DNA from 2 places in the Pararhizobium sp. LjRoot235 genome. Region 2 is predicted to be linked to the other one. Evidence: predicted binding sites of a transcription regulator. Region 2 holds the regulator's gene; the other holds the start of a gene.
The links. The regulator PhoB, encoded in region 2, activates phosphate uptake and scavenging genes when phosphate is short. The targets are predictions, from matches to a motif close to TGTCATNNANCTGTCAT.
Positions count from the first base shown of each region.

Region 1: a site for PhoB is predicted at 4,580-4,596, ahead of ACSQ2Z_RS01680 (NAD-glutamate dehydrogenase). Genes of this name have one in related genera too.

Region 1 is NZ_CAXUSP020000001.1:347,399-355,282, forward strand. Features, by position in the region: gene ACSQ2Z_RS01680 (NAD-glutamate dehydrogenase) at 1-4,351, opposite strand, end outside; gene pdxY (pyridoxal kinase PdxY) at 4,638-5,513, shown strand; gene ACSQ2Z_RS01690 (carbonic anhydrase) at 5,713-6,354, shown strand; gene ACSQ2Z_RS01695 (lytic murein transglycosylase) at 6,522-7,343, opposite strand; gene ACSQ2Z_RS01700 (aspartate-semialdehyde dehydrogenase) at 7,567-7,884, opposite strand, start outside.
Region 2 is NZ_CAXUSP020000001.1:3,974,281-3,982,164, reverse strand. Features, by position in the region: gene pstB (phosphate ABC transporter ATP-binding protein PstB) at 1-320, shown strand, start outside; gene phoU (phosphate signaling complex protein PhoU) at 399-1,109, shown strand; gene phoB (phosphate regulon transcriptional regulator PhoB) at 1,228-1,911, shown strand; gene ACSQ2Z_RS19540 (GcrA family cell cycle regulator) at 1,979-2,503, opposite strand; gene ACSQ2Z_RS19535 (aspartate aminotransferase family protein) at 2,934-4,133, shown strand; gene argF (ornithine carbamoyltransferase) at 4,180-5,091, shown strand; gene ACSQ2Z_RS19525 (Hsp33 family molecular chaperone) at 5,380-6,369, shown strand; gene apaG (Co2+/Mg2+ efflux protein ApaG) at 6,382-6,774, opposite strand; gene ACSQ2Z_RS19515 (O-succinylhomoserine sulfhydrylase) at 7,001-7,884, opposite strand, start outside.

The DNA of each region.
Region 1 (7,884 bases), 3.6 Mb from region 2:
GCACGCCGCGCTCGGCGAAATAGGCCGCCTTCTGGCGCGCCTCTTCGGCTGCGTCCTCCGGAATCGAGGAATGCAGGCTGGGTTTCAGCTTCGTGAGCGCCTGGCGCAGCCTGTCCACTGCATCGCCGAGTGGCCCGGCGATTGTGCGGGTCCTCAGCGCCCGTTCGGTCACGATGGCGAAGATGCGCCCGGCCTCCTGGTAAAGTTCGTTCTGGACCCGGCCGCTGACGATGTTGTCGAGTGCATCGATTTCCCCCTGAATGCGCGTCAGGTCATAGCCGTCGCGCGCCAGCACCGCGGCTTTCACCACGTCGGCCGGCATGAAGCCCGTCTGGTCGATGAGACTGCTGACGAAGGCCGGGCCGCCGCGATTGATCGTGTCGTTGGCGAGCACTGTGGCGATGATTTCGCGGCGCAGTCGGTGTTCGTTGATGTCGCTGGCATGCGCCTTGTGCATCTTCGCCGGAAAGTAGTCGCGCAGTGTCGTGAGAAAATAGGGATCATCCGTTAGATCGCTGGAGACGATCTCGTCGAACAGGACGATCTTGGCATAGGACAAGAGCACGCCGATCTCGGCGCGCGTCAGCGCCTTGCCGCTCTGGTAGCGCTCGCTGAGCGCCACGTCGTTCGGCAGCACTTCCACCTTGCGGTTCAGATGCCCGTCGGCTTCCAGCCTTGTCATCAGCCGCGCTAGCGCCGTCCGGTTGCCAACACCGAGCATCTCGGTGAGCGAGATCGACAATGACTGTTCGTAGTTGTTGCGCAGAACCAGCGCCGCCACTTCATCGGTCATCGAGGCGAGCAGCGTGTTACGCTTGGCGCGCGTCAGGCGTCCGTCTCGCATGGCGGAAGCCAGCGCGATCTTGATGTTGACCTCGAAGTCGGAGGAGTTGACACCGGCCGAGTTGTCGATCGCGTCGGAGTTGCAGCGTCCGCCCTTGAGGCCGAAGGCGATGCGGCCACGCTGGGTAACGCCGAGATTGGCGCCCTCGCCGATCACCTTGGCACCAACCTCGTCGGCCGTAATGCGGATCGGATCGTTGGCGCGGTCACCGACCTCCGCGTCCGTTTCGTTTGGCCCCCGCACGTAGGTGCCGATGCCGCCGAACCAGAGCAGATCGACCGGGCTCTTCAGGATCGCCGTCATGATCTCGAACGGCGTTGCCTGTTGCTTGTCGATGCCGATCGCCGCCATCGCTTGCGGCGTCAGCGTCACGGATTTCTCCGTGCGCGGAATGATCATGCCGCCGGCCGAAAGCGTCGTGCGATCGTAGTCCTGCCAGCTCGATCGCGGCAGGTCGAACATGCGCCGGCGCTCGGCAAAGGAGCGGTCGGTATCCGGGTCAGGATCGATGAAGATGTCGCGATGGTCGAAGGCAGCGATCAGCCGGATTTTTTCCGAAAGCAGCATGCCGTTGCCGAAGACGTCGCCGGACATGTCGCCGACGCCGGCAACGGTGAAGGGCGTTGTCTGGATGTCGGTGTCCATCTCGCGGAAATGCCGTTTGACGGTTTCCCAAGCACCGCGCGCGGTGATGCCCATCTTCTTGTGGTCGTATCCGGCAGAGCCGCCGGAGGCAAAGGCATCGTCCAGCCAGAAGCCCGCTTCCTGCGCAAGCCCGTTGGCGGTGTCAGAGAAGGTCGCGGTGCCCTTGTCGGCGGCGACGACGAAATACGGGTCGTCACCGTCAAGCCGCAGCGTGTCGGCCGGGGGCACGACATCCTGGCCAACAATGTTGTCGGTGATCGACAGCAACGTGCGAATATAGGTCTTGTAGGCCTCGGTTCCGACCTTGAAGATCTCGTCTCGGCTGCCGCCCACCGGCAGCTGCTTCGGATAGAAGCCGCCTTTGGCGCCGACCGGTACGATGACGGCGTTCTTCACCTGCTGCGCCTTGACCAGGCCGAGCACCTCGGTGCGATAGTCCTGCGAGCGATCCGACCAGCGCAGGCCGCCGCGCGCCACCTTGCCGAAGCGCAGGTGCACGCCCTCGACTTCGGTGCCGTAGACGAAGATTTCGCGGAACGGGCGCGGCTCGGGCAGACCGTCGAGGATTTTCGGATCGAGCTTGAAGGCGAGCATCGCTTTCGGATTGCCGTTTGTATCTCGCTGGAAATAATTGGTGCGCAACGTCGCCGTGATGGCATTGACGTAGCGGCGCAGGATCTGGTCTTCGTCGAGGCTGGGGACCGCGTTCAACGCCTGCTCGATCGCCGCCGAGAGCGCCGCCATGCGCTTCGTTCGCGGCTTGTCGTCGAGCGAGGGGTCCAGGCGGGTGACGAAGAGCTTGAAGATGTCGGCAGCGATAGCCGGATACTTGTTCAGGGTCTCGGCAATATAGCCTTGGGAATAGGTGATGCCGGTCTGGCGCAGGTAGCGCGCATAGGCCCGCAGAACGGTCACTTCGCGGGCCGTCAGGCCGGCAAGCATGATCAGCCGGTTGAAGTTGTCATCCTCGATCAGGCCGTTCCAGACAGCGAGGTAAGCCTCTTCCAGCATCGCGGCGCACTTGTCGAGGTTGAGTATGTGCCCGTCCCGATGGACCAGTTCCATATCGTGCAGAACGACGAGGCGCTGTCCGCTCGCAACGTCGGTGACGGCGATATCATGCGTCTGTTCGCTGATCACCCGGAAGCCGAGATTTTCAAGCAGCGGAACACGATGGGAGAGCGACACCGGTTCGCTGGCGTGGAAGATCTTCAGCTCGAGAGCTCCCGGTGCCTTGCCGCGCTTCTGATAGAAGGCGATGCGGATGGGGTCGGTGGGCAGGCAGGCCGCGATATCATCGAGGTCGGCATAAGCTTCGGCCGGCGTGAACGCCACCTGGTAGGCTTCGTTGACGCTGATCGCGACGCCCTCGTGGCGGGCCAAGAGGTCGAACCGGTCGATCCAGCGCGTGACGATATCGCGCACCGCATCTTCCAGCTTTGCCTGCGGCACACGGGGCGTCTTGCCGGCGTAGCGCCCGATAATGAAATGGACGCGTGCCAGGCCGCCTTCCGGAAAGGCTGGATAGTAGGCGGAAACACGGCCGTCATAGATGGTTTTCAGGTAGTTGCCGATCTTTTCGCGGACATCCGAATCATATTGCTCGCGCGGCACATAGACGATTACCGAAACAAACCGATCGAAATGATCGATACGCGGCAGAACCCGGATTCGCGGCCGGTCGGCGAGTTCGTTGATCTGTTCGCAGAAGCTTGCGAGCAATCCGACATCGATCTGGAACAGGTCGTCGCGCGGATAGGATTCCAGCGTGTTGGCAAGCATCTTGCCGGAATGGCTCTGCGGATCGTAGCCGAAATGATCGACGATCTTCTCCACTTTGAAGCGCAACAACGGAATTTCCGCTGCCGGCCGCGTATAGGCGCTGGAGGTGAAGAGGCCAACAATGCGCAACTCGCCGGTGACGTTGCCCGCCTCGTCGAAACGCTTGACGCCGATATAGTCCATATAAGCGCGGCGGTGGACGACCGATTTCACATTCGCCTTGGTAACGATCAGGAAATCAGGTCCGTTGAGGAAAGCGAGGATTTCCGGCGTCGTCAGTACCGCGTCCTTGCCCTGGCGCAGGACACGAACATCCGGATTGGAGAGAATGCCGAGCCCCCGGCCCTTGCCGCGTTCGACCACGGCGCTATCCCCCTTGCCCGAATAGGTGTATTCGCGCATGCCAAGGAAAGTGAAATTGTTATCGCGCAGCCAGCGCAGGAAGGCCAGCGTTTCTTCACGGTCGTTCTTCCTGCGCGAGGGAGCGTGGTTTTCTAGTTCGTTCATCGCCTGGTCGAGCAGGGCCGTCATCTGCTTCCAATCGCCAACCGCGTGATGTACTTGCGAAAGGACATTGCCGACCCGTGCTTTGAGGTCCTCCGCCTCCGTATCGCTCAGCTTGGAGAGATGAATCTGGATATGGCTGACGCGCGAGGCGGGATCGCTCTTTTCTTCCGGATCGAAGATCTTAGCCGGTTTTCCAGCTTCGAGAACCAGGATAGGATGCACGGCAAGATGAATGTCGCGGTGGGTGGCGGTGACCTCGCCCATGATCGAATCGTACAGGAACGGCATGTTGCGGTCAGTAACGGACAGGATTGATACGTCCGTTCCGCTGGGCGTGACGCCATCGACCGATTCAACGGTGATGATCGGACGGTCGTTTTCGCTCCGGCGCACTTCCTTGAGGGCATGTGCTGCCGTCAGCGCCAGCATCTCCGGTGTATATTGATCGAGATCGTCATGGCTTGCCCGCCGGAAAAGGATCTCCGGCGACAACATTGTCAGCCCGAGCGCCTTGCCGGCTTCGTTCACAACGTCGAAATGCCGGTCTCGTTTTGGATTATATTTGGCGCCCATGGCAGTCTCTCCCCGCAATCACCATTTTTGCCGAACCTAACAGAAGAATGGCTGTTGGCGACTGTTTTTGTGGATGTTTTTCGCTCATTTTGAGCGAATTCGGAATGGATTCATGAAAATTTGGGAGAAAATGCACCAATTTTGAAATTAAATCGGTTGTATCCGCTGTGCGATCCTGCTTATCCATTGGACGGCGAAAGGCGCTTTTTCATCTTTTCCTGGTCACGGTTGACAGCGGCATGACTGTTGGGCGATCTGAGGGTGTCGAAATAGCGGAAAAACATGAATGTCCGAGCCTGCACCCGGCGCCGTCATCGTCATTTCAAGCCATGTGATTCGCGGTTCCGTCGGCAATCGCGCCGCGGTCTTTGCGCTTGAGATGCTGGGTTATCCGGTCTGGGCTGTGCCGACGGTCATCCTGCCCTGGCATCCGGGCCATGGCCCCTCGACCCGGGTGACGGTGGGTGAGGACGATTTCAACAGCCTGATCGATGACCTCATCCGGGCGCCATGGACAGGTGAAGTCCGCGCCATTCTCTCCGGCTATCTCGGGGCAACTCATCAAGCGGAAGGGATCGCGCGGCTCGTCGAGGCGCTGAGGAAGAAAAATCCCGACCTTTTCTATGCCTGCGATCCGGTGATGGGCGATGCCGGCGGCCTTTATGTGCCCGAGGCAACCGCGATCGCGATGCGCGACAGGCTTTTGCCGCTGGCGTCGCTTGCTACGCCCAACCGGTTCGAACTGTCCTGGCTCTGCGGTGTTCCGCTTGAAACCAACGCCGCCATTCTTGAGGCTGCCCTGGCGCTCGGGCCGCCGCGCATGCTGGTCACTTCGGCAATCGGGATGATGCACGGCAGCACCGGCAATCTTTATCTCTCCGGCAATCATGCGCTGCTTGCCGAGCACCGCCTGATCGACAATCCCCCCAATGGCACAGGTGACCTCTTGGCGGCGCTGTTCGTCGCCCGGCTTCTGGAAGGGCTCAAGGAAGAGCGGGCGTTGCAACTGGCGACGGCGAGCGTCTTCGAGATCCTCGCCCGCACCGGCAAACGGGGCGCCGATGAACTGACGCTCGAGCGCGATGCTTCCAGCCTGGCAACGCCGATGGCAATGGTCCAGATGCGGCGGTTGATTCATCCGAGCCAGAAACGGCGCTCTTGATGAAGCTTGCCATCCCCTGCCCAGGCCGAATAAACCGGTCGGAACCCCTAAGAAATGATATGGAGATTTCACGGATGTCACCGGCGCCGCCGTCTGCCGAAAATTTGCATGTGCGCGGCGCGCAAAGGCTGTGTCCCACAGGCGGCGAGCGTGCAATGTACATCCCAATTGTCTTAAATAGTCGGAGTGATCGAGCACCATGCAGCGTTTTCCGGACCATCTGCTGAACGGCTACAACAACTTCATGAGCCGGCGTTTCAACGAGCAGCAGCAGCGCTACAAGGCGCTCGCCGAAACCGGACAGCAGCCGCAAACCCTCGTCATTGCCTGTTGTGACAGCCGCGCAGCACCTGAGACCGTGTTCGACAGCGGCCCCGGAGAGCTTTTCGTCGTCCGCAACGTCGCCAACATGATGCCGCCCTACGAGCCGGACGGTCACTATCATTCGACCTCCGCTGCCCTCGAGTTTGCCGTTCAGGTGCTGAAGGTCCGCGATATCGTCGTCATGGGTCACGGCCGTTGCGGCGGCATCAAGGCGGCGCTTGATCTCGATGCCGGGCCGCTGTCGCCCGGGGATTTTATCGGTCGCTGGATGCATCTCCTGAAACCTGCCGCCGAACAGATCCAGAGCAACGACATCATGACCGCAGCCGAGCGCCAGCGGGCACTGGAGCGCGTCTCGATCCGCAATTCCATCGCCAACCTACGGACCTTCCCTTGCGTCCAGATTCTCGAACAGCGCGGCAAGCTGCATCTGCACGGCGCCTGGTTCGACATTTCCACGGGCGAACTCTGGGTGATGGATGCCAAGACCGGCGATTTCGCCCGGCCGGGGATGTGACGGACTTTGGCGGCACTTTCGCCTCCGTCATCCTCGGGCGAGCAAAGCGAGTTCCGGGGATCCAGGAGAGAAATTTGATTGCTCGGAGGCGAAGCCCCATCCCAAACAAAAAACCGCAGCCTGGCTTCCCAAGCTGCGGATGATTTCCTTCCGAAACGGCACCGTTATCAGTCGCCGTCGATTTCCGCGCCGATGATGGCGATCGCCTGCTGGTAGACGCTGGCGGCGTTCCAGCCCTGGATCGCGCCGAAATTGCCCTCGCCCGGCTGATAGCCGCCGCCGGCGTTCCAGCCGTGGCCGCGCAGGAAGTTGGCGGTCGAGAAAAGCGCGTCCGCCTTGGAGCGAACCATGTCGATGTGGCCGTTGCCGTCGCCATCGACACCGAACGTCAGCACGTTGGCCGGCAGGAATTGCGTCTGGCCGATTTCGCCGTGGGCGGCGCCATGCGCGTCCGGGCTCAGGTCGCCGCGCTGCACGAGATTAAGCGCCGCATAAAGCTGGTCAGTGAAATAGTCGGAGCGCCGGCAGTCATAGGCGAGGGTCGAGACGGCCGACAGGGTGTGTTCCTTGCCCATGAAGCCGCCGAAGCCGGTTTCCATGCCCCAGATGGCGATGATTGGGCCGGCCGGCACGCCGTAGCGGCTTTCGATCGCGTTGAAGAGGGCAGCGTTCTGCGCCTTCATCTTCTTGCCGCGCGAAATGATCGCCTGGCCGCCGCGTTTCTGCATGAACTGGTCGAGCGACAGCTTGAAGCTCTTCTGGCCGCGGTCGGCGCGGATCGTCGCCTTGTTGTAGTTGACGTTGGCAAAAGCCTTGTTGAGTACGGACTGGCTGATGCCCTGGCTTGCAGCCTCGCCCTTGAAATCCTCCACCCAGGTCTCGAAGCCGCCTGCATTGTTGCCGCATTGCGCTGCCGCTGCGGTGGCGGGCAGAATTGACGCCACCATGATTGCCGTGAAACCTGCCAGTACGCGCCTTGCCTTGTGCATGTAAAAACCCCGTGAGCGCCCGAATTCAAATTTGATGTCCGCAAAATGCCCGTCTTTGCGGGGCCTGTCATGATTCTGGCGCAGTATGGAGAGGGCCGTGTTTCACGTGAATCCTCCCACAAATGAGCACAATATCGCGGCAGACTGTCGTTACGAAAGAAGCCCCGCATCCCTCTAACGGATCATGCGGGGCTTTTATTGGTTAAAACCTTATATTTCCTGATCAGGCAGCCTGCTTCTTCGCCTTGATCAGGCCGCGATTGACGAGAAGCTCGGCGATCTGGATGGCGTTGAGGGCTGCACCCTTGCGCAGGTTGTCGGAAACCACCCAGATGTTGAGGCCGTTCTCGACGGTCGCGTCTTCACGGATGCGCGAGATATAGGTTGCGTCTTCACCGGCCGATTCGTAAGGCGTGATGTAGCCGCCGTTCTCGTGCTTGTCGATGACGAGGCAACCCGGGGCTTCACGCAGGATGTCGCGGGCCTGGTCGGCGCTGATCTCGTTCTCGAATTCGATGTTGACCGATTCCGAGTGGCCGAT
Region 2 (7,884 bases):
CTGGTCTCTCCGGCGGTCAGCAGCAGCGTCTGTGTATTGCGCGCGCCGTTGCCGTCAGCCCGGAAGTCATCCTGATGGACGAACCCTGCTCGGCTCTGGACCCGATTGCGACCGCCAAAGTCGAGGAACTGATCCACGAACTGCGCACCAACTTCACCATCGTCATCGTTACCCACTCGATGCAGCAGGCGGCACGCGTTTCGCAACGCACCGCCATGTTCCATCTCGGCAATCTGGTCGAGGAGAACGATACCGACAAGATGTTCACCAATCCGGATGACCAGCGCACCCAGGATTACATCATGGGCCGCTTCGGCTGACGCATATCTTGCCGCTTTCCGATGTAGGGAGCGGTGGCGCGCTTTGAACCGGGACCATGAACACAAGGAAAAACGATCATGTCCACGCACATTGCTTCCGTCTATGACGAAGATCTCAAATACCTGAACCGGCGCATCTCCGAGATGGGCGGCCTTGCCGAGCAGATGGTCGCCGAATCCGTGCGGGCACTGGTCAACGCGGACCTCGCGCTCGCCCAGAAGGTCATCTCCGACGACGCCATCATGGATGAGGCCGAACGCCAGATCGGCGAGAAGGTGATCGTCACCATCGCAAGACGCCAGCCGGTCGCATCCGACCTGCGCGAACTGATGGGCTCCATCCGTATTGCTGCCGATCTTGAGCGTGTCGGCGATCTCGGGAAGAACACGGCCAAGCGGGTGATCGCCGTTTCGAGCGCCAGCTTGCCGCGGCAGCTGGCTCGCGGGCTGGAGCACCTGGCCGAACTCGCGCTGATGCAGCTGAAGGAAGTGCTCGATGTCTATGCGTCGCGGTCGCCGGAAAAGGCCAACAGCATCCGTGAGCGGGACAATGAAATCGATGCGATCTACACGTCGCTGTTTCGCGAGCTCCTGACCTACATGATGGAAGATCCGCGCAACATCACGCCGTGCACGCATCTTCTGTTCTGCGCCAAGAATATCGAACGCATCGGCGACCATGCGACAAATGTCGCCGAAACGATCTATTACATGGCGACCGGCTCCCAGCCGGCCGGGGAACGTCCGAAGGACGATACCGCCAATACCGTCGGCGCGATCGGCAACTGATCGCCGCGCCGGATCGGAAATAGGTAAGTGAAATCTAGGCATTTGACTGCCCGACGGCTTTCGGGCCGCCGGACGAGCCCCTTGCAATGAGGGCAAGGCGTCAAGGAGTTGAGACCGCATGCTGCCAAGAATTGCCGTTGTCGAAGACGAGGAAGCGCTGAGCGTTCTCCTGCGTTACAATCTTGAGGCCGAAGGCTTTGAAGTCGATACGATCAACCGCGGCGACGAAGCGGAAATCCGGCTGCAGGAGCGCCTGCCGGATCTCCTGATCCTCGACTGGATGCTGCCGGGCGTCTCCGGCATCGAGTTGTGCCGCAGGCTTCGTCAACGCTCCGAAACCGAGCGCCTGCCGATCATCATGCTAACGGCACGCGGTGAAGAGAGCGAGCGGGTCCGCGGCCTTGCCACGGGCGCTGACGACTATGTGGTCAAGCCGTTCTCGACGCCGGAGCTGATGGCGCGGGTGAAGGCGATGCTGCGGCGCGCGAAGCCGGAAGTGCTGTCGACGCTGCTGAAATGCGGCGATATCGAGCTCGATCGCGAAACCCACCGCGTTCACCGCAAGACCCGCGAGGTCCGCCTCGGACCGACCGAGTTCCGGCTCTTGGAATTCTTCATGACCTCGCCCGGCCGCGTCTTTTCGCGCTCGCAGCTGCTCGACGGCGTCTGGGGCCACGACATCTATGTCGACGAGCGCACCGTCGACGTCCATGTCGGCCGCCTGCGCAAGGCGCTGAACTTCTCCAACATGCAGGATGTGATCCGCACCGTGCGAGGCGCGGGCTATTCCCTGGAAAGCTGACTGCACTTGAGTGAAACACGGAAAAGGGGCCGGCCGGCCCCTTTTTATGTTTAGTGGTTTGCGGCGTTCACCGAGCCCGACGGCGTTCGCCGGAAGGCTGATAGGCCAGCTTTGCGTGGAAGGTGCAGTAGGGCGATGTATCGGGCGAGTCATTGCCGCAGAAATGAAACTCTTCCTTCATCGGGTCGCCGATCGGCCACTTGCAGGTGCGGTCCGTAAGCTGCGTCAGCGCCAGGCGGCGGGACATCGGCACGACCACGTTGCTGACCGGTGCGACGTACTGGTCCTCAATGGCGTCGATTTCCACCTCTTCCTTCATGACGGTGGCGCCCGTGGTGCGTGTCACGGTGCGGTTGGTGACGCGCGCAGCGTAGTTCGGCGCGCGCGGTGCGGATGTCGCCGGACGCTTGGCGCGGGCGGTGGTTGCCGTGCTGCCGCCAGCCTTGGCACGGCCGGGCAGGCAAAGCCGGTGCACCTTGCCGATGACCGCGTTTCGGCTGACGCCGCCGAGCTGCGCGGCGATCTGGCTCGCGCTCAATCCTTCTGACCACAACTTCTTGAGTTTCTCGACCCGCTCGTCAGTCCAGTTCATGGTCTTTTCTCCATTCACAGCGTTGGTGATGGTCGAATCCTCCACCGTACCCCGGACGGACTCCGAGGCTGAAACGCGATAACTCTTTTGGTGACTAGGTCCGCCGCATGCGTTCTAGTAATTAGTTGTTAAGGTAGAGGTAGGGGGACTCGCTGACAAGAGTCCCCGGAATCCGAGCGAATCGATTTTCGAGTTTTCCCCAACTTGCTTGGCATGCGTGGCATTTTTGCAAGAGCGTGCGGTCAAAAAAATCGATGTCGCGATGGCGGCGTGAATTGCCGCAAATTGCCGGCTTTTGTTGACATTGCGGTGCGAAATGAAGATAGTGATTTTGCCGCCGCGAGGCGGCATTTTGATTTTTTAAGGGCTGACCTCAGTCCGAGCTGAGCCAACCGAAACAATCACCGTGATGATTGAGGAGACATGCGCCATGGCCGATGCCACGCCGCTTTATGACACATATGCCCGCGCCCCCTTGCGGTTTGAGCGCGGCGAAGGCGTCTGGCTGGTTGCGGAGGATGGCACGCGCTATCTCGATTTTGCCGCCGGTGTCGCGGTCAATTCGCTCGGCCATGCCCATCCGCACCTCGTTTCGGCGCTGAAGGAGCAGGCGGACAAGGTCTGGCATCTCTCCAATCTCTATGAGGTTCCCGGACAGGAAAGCCTGAGCCGCCGGCTGACTGAAGCCACCTTTGCCGACAAGGTATTCTTCACCAATTCGGGTGCGGAAGCACTGGAATGCGCGATCAAGACCGCGCGGCGCTATCACTTCTCCAAGGGGCATCCGGAAAAGTTCCACATCATTACCTTCGAAGGCGCCTTTCACGGCCGGACGCTGGCGACCATCGCGGCCGGCGGTCAGGCAAAGTATCTCGAGGGTTTCGGTCCGAAGGCGCCGGGTTTCTATCAGGTTCCGTTCAACGACATGACGGCGCTGAAAGCGGCCATCACGGAGGAAACCGCCGCGATCCTGATCGAGCCGATCCAGGGCGAGGGTGGCATCCGCACGGTACCGAAGGAATTCCTGCAGGAGGTGCGCTCGCTGTGCGACGAATACGGCTTGCTTCTGATCCTCGATGAGGTCCAGTGCGGCATCGGCCGGACCGGCAAGCTGTTTGCCTATGAATGGGCAGGTCTCACGCCCGACATCATGGCCGTCGCCAAGGGGATCGGCGGCGGTTTTCCGCTCGGTGCCTGCCTTGCGACGGCGGATGCGGCTTCCGGCATGGTCGCCGGAACGCATGGCTCGACCTATGGCGGCAATCCGCTGGCCATGGCTGTGGGCAATGCCGTTCTCGATATCGTCCTGGCCGATGGTTTCCTGCAGCATGTCCGCGATGTGGCGCTGGTTTTCCGCCAGGGCCTCGCTTCGCTTGCCGATCGTTTCCCCGATGTCATCGAGGAAATCCGCGGCGAAGGCCTGATGCTCGGCATCAAGGCCAAGGTACCGTCCGCAGACCTGCTCAAGGCGATCCGCGCCGAGCGGCTTCTGGCCGTGCCTGCGGGTGAAAACGTCATCCGCCTGCTGCCGCCGCTGGTAACGACGGCCGAGGAAGCTCGCGAAGGCTTGGCGCGGCTCGAGCGGGCGGCCGAACAGCTGACGGCGGAACGACGAAAGGCCTCGGCCTGAACGACGTTCCCCTTCCCATGCTGAAAACACAGGACTTTGAATAGAAATGGCCAGACACTTTCTCGATCTTTCTGCCATGACGGCAGCCGACCTGCGGGCGATCATCGAAGACGCCCGCGTCCGCAAGGCTGCCACCAAGGCCGGCACGGCCGAAAAGCCGCTTGCCGGCAAGATGCTGGCGATGATCTTCGAGAAGCCATCGACCCGCACGCGCGTGTCCTTCGATGTCGGCATGCGCCAGCTCGGCGGCGAGACACTGTTCCTCTCCGGTACCGAAATGCAGCTCGGCCGCGCCGAAACCATCGGCGACACGGCCAAGGTGCTGTCGCGCTATGTCGATGCCATCATGATCCGCACGACCGATCACACCCGGCTGCTCGAACTTGCCGAGCATGCAACCGTACCGGTGATCAACGGCCTGACGGACACGACACATCCCTGCCAGATCATGGCCGACATCATGACCTTCGAGGAGCATGCAGGCCCGGTGAAGGGCAAGACCATTGCCTGGACCGGCGATGGCAACAATGTGTTGCATTCCTTCGTCGAAGGGTCCGCCCGTTTCGGCTATCGGATGAATATGGCTGTTCCGCTTGGTTCCGAGCCGGACGACAAGATCCTCAACTGGGCCCGCGACAATGGCGGCGACATCAAGCTCTATCATGACGCCGATCAGGCGGTTGTCGGCGCCCATTGCGTGGTGACCGACACTTGGGTGTCGATGAACCTGGAACACCGGGCGCGCGGTCACAACGTCTTCCAGCCCTTCCAGGTCAATGCGGAGCTGATGGCGAAGGCCGAAAAGGACGCGCTGTTCATGCATTGCCTGCCTGCCCATCGCGGCGAGGAGGTGACGGACGACGTGATCGACGGCAAGCAGTCAGTGGTCTTCGATGAGGCGGAAAACCGCCTGCATGCGCAGAAATCGGTTCTCGCCTGGTGCCTCGGCGCGCTTTGACGAGCGCGCTACCGCGCATATTGAAAACGGGACCGCGGCACACGATCTATGCTGCAATTGGATGACCGGCGGGTAGCTCAGCCTCCGTGCCGGTCATTCGCGTTCAGAATATCCAGCCATCCGTGCCGCTGTCTGCAGCGGGTGCGGAGAAGAGCAAGCAGCCGTTTTTCCGAGTGACGATCTGGACAAAACGGGCCTGCGCAGGATCAATAAGAGAGCATCGGGCATCACGTCGCCAAAGGTTCCAGCCTTCGGCTTGTCGATGTCCGAGGGCTAAGGAGCAGAGTGATGACGGAAGTAGACCCGGGCCTCGGCCAGTTCGATTTTGCCGGCGACGATCATGTCGTGCCGTTTCAGGTGGAGGGCCTCGACGTGCGCGGCCGTGCCGTCCAGCTCGGCCCGATGCTCGACGCCATCCTCGAACGCCACAATTATCCGCTACCGGTCGCCCGTCTCGTTGCCGAAACGGTGGTGCTGACGGTCCTGCTCGGTACCTCGCTGAAATTCGAAGGCAAGCTGATCGTCCAGACGAAAAGCAACGGTCCGGTCGATCTGGTCGTCGCAGATTTCTCGACGCCGGACCGGGTGCGTGCCTATGCCCGCTACGACGAGGAAGCCCTGTCGCGCGCCCAAGAAAACGGCCTGACCAAACCGGAGCATCTGCTGGGCGAAGGCATTCTCGCCTTCACCATCGACCAGGGCGCCCACACGCAGCGCTATCAGGGCATTGTGCCGCTCGATGGCGCCTCGCTGGAGGAGATCGCCGGCGTCTATTTCCGCCAGTCGGAACAGATCCCGACCAAGGTGCGCCTCGGTGTCGCTGAGTTGCTGGACCGCGATGAAAACGGCCAGCCGCGCCATCGCTGGCGGGCCGGCGGCATGGTCGCCCAATTCCTGCCGGAAGCGCCGGAGCGCATGCGCCAGGCGGATCTTCACGGGGGGGATGGCGACAACGGCGAGCATGCCATTGGGGTCGACGATCTCTGGGGCGAGGCAAGCGTCATGGTCCAGAGTATCGACGCAGACGAACTGACCGATCCGACGGTCGGAACCGAGCGGTTGCTCTACCGGCTGTTCCATGAGCGCGGCGTCAAGGTCTATCCGCCCCAGGCGGTTTACGACAAGTGCAGCTGCTCGCGCGAGAAACTCCGCGACGTGCTGGCAAGTCTGAGCCAGGAGGATCTTGATCACGCGGCGCAGGACGGAATGGTTTCGGTCACATGCGAGTTCTGCTCGACGACCTATCGTTTCGAGGCAACGGAAGTGAAGCCGCAGTGAAAAGCTGCGGCCCTAGTTCAAGGTCCGAGCCTGGCCGGGCGAATCCAGCGAGAAGGCGGGAATATCGACCGTGAAGGTATCGCCCTCCGGTGTTTCCATCGAATAGTGGCCGAACATCACGCCCGACGGCGTGTCGAGCGGGCAGCCTGATGAATATTCATAGGTGTCGCCGGGATTGAGAACCGGCTGCTCGCCGATGACGCCTGGGCCATTGACTTCGTCGACCTGGCCGTTTTCGTCGGTGATGTGCCAGTAACGGGTCATCAACCGCACAGTCTTGCCGGAAAAGTTGGAAATCAGGATGCGGTAGCCCCAGACATAACGGCTGTCCTCCGGATCGGACTGCTCCTCCAGATAGTAAGGCTCTACGGTCACCTCGATATCGCGAGTTAGCGCGCGGTACATATGCAAACCCTTTTCAAGTCTATGGGCGATATTCTACAGCAAGATGGTTTCGTCAAGAATAATGGACAGCGTAAACTGTTAGGATAGGGCACAGCATGCTCGATGGTCACTTCAAGAAGCGGCTTGATTGCGCAGGCAAGGCGAGCGAGTTTCAGGACTGAAACGCAGGCGTAGAAAAACGCCCGCGTCCGGCTGGACACGGGCGTTCGAAGCAGAAAGCGGAAAATCAGGCCTTTATGGATTTCAGCGCGCGGGCGAAATCCTCGATCAGGTCTTGGCTATCCTCGATGCCGGCCGAGAAGCGCACGGTGCCGGGCGAAATGCCGAGCTCCGTGCGGGCTTCGTCCGACAGATTCTTGTGCGTCGTCGTCGCCGGATGGGTGATCAGGCTCTTGCTGTCGCCGAGATTGTTGGAGATCAGCACGATGTCGAGTGCGTTCTGCAGCGCGAAGGCCGCTTCCTTGCCACCCTTCAGTTCGAAGCAGACCAGCGTCGAACCGCCCTTCATCTGCCGGGCGATGATATCGGCCTGCGGATGATCCTTGCGGCCCGGATAGATCACGCGGGCGACCTGAGGCTGCTCGGCAAGGAAATCCGCGACCCGCGACGCGTTCTCGCTCTGCTGGCGCACACGCAGTGGCAGGGTTTCCATGCCCTTCAGCAGTGTCCAGGCATTGAACGGCGACAGCGCCGGGCCGGTATGGCGGAAATAGTCGTGCAGGTGCTCGTTGATCCATTCCTTGTCGGAGAGGATCACGCCGCCGAGGCAGCGGCCTTGGCCGTCGATGTGCTTGGTGGCGGAATAGACGACGATATGGGCGCCGAGTTCCAGCGGCTTCTGCAGAAGCGGCGTCGCAAAGACGTTGTCGACCACCACCTTGGCACCGATCGCATTGGCGATCTTCGCCACGCCGGCGATGTCGACGACTTCCAGCGTCGGATTGGTCGGGCTCTCGAGGAAGAACACCTTGGTGTTCGGCTTGACTGCCTTTTCCCAGTTTTCGAGGAACCGGCCGTCGATCAGCGTGCATTCGATGCCGTATTTCGGCGCCAGCGTCTCCACCACCCAGCGGCAGGAACCGAAGAGGGCGCGGGCCGCGACGATGTGGT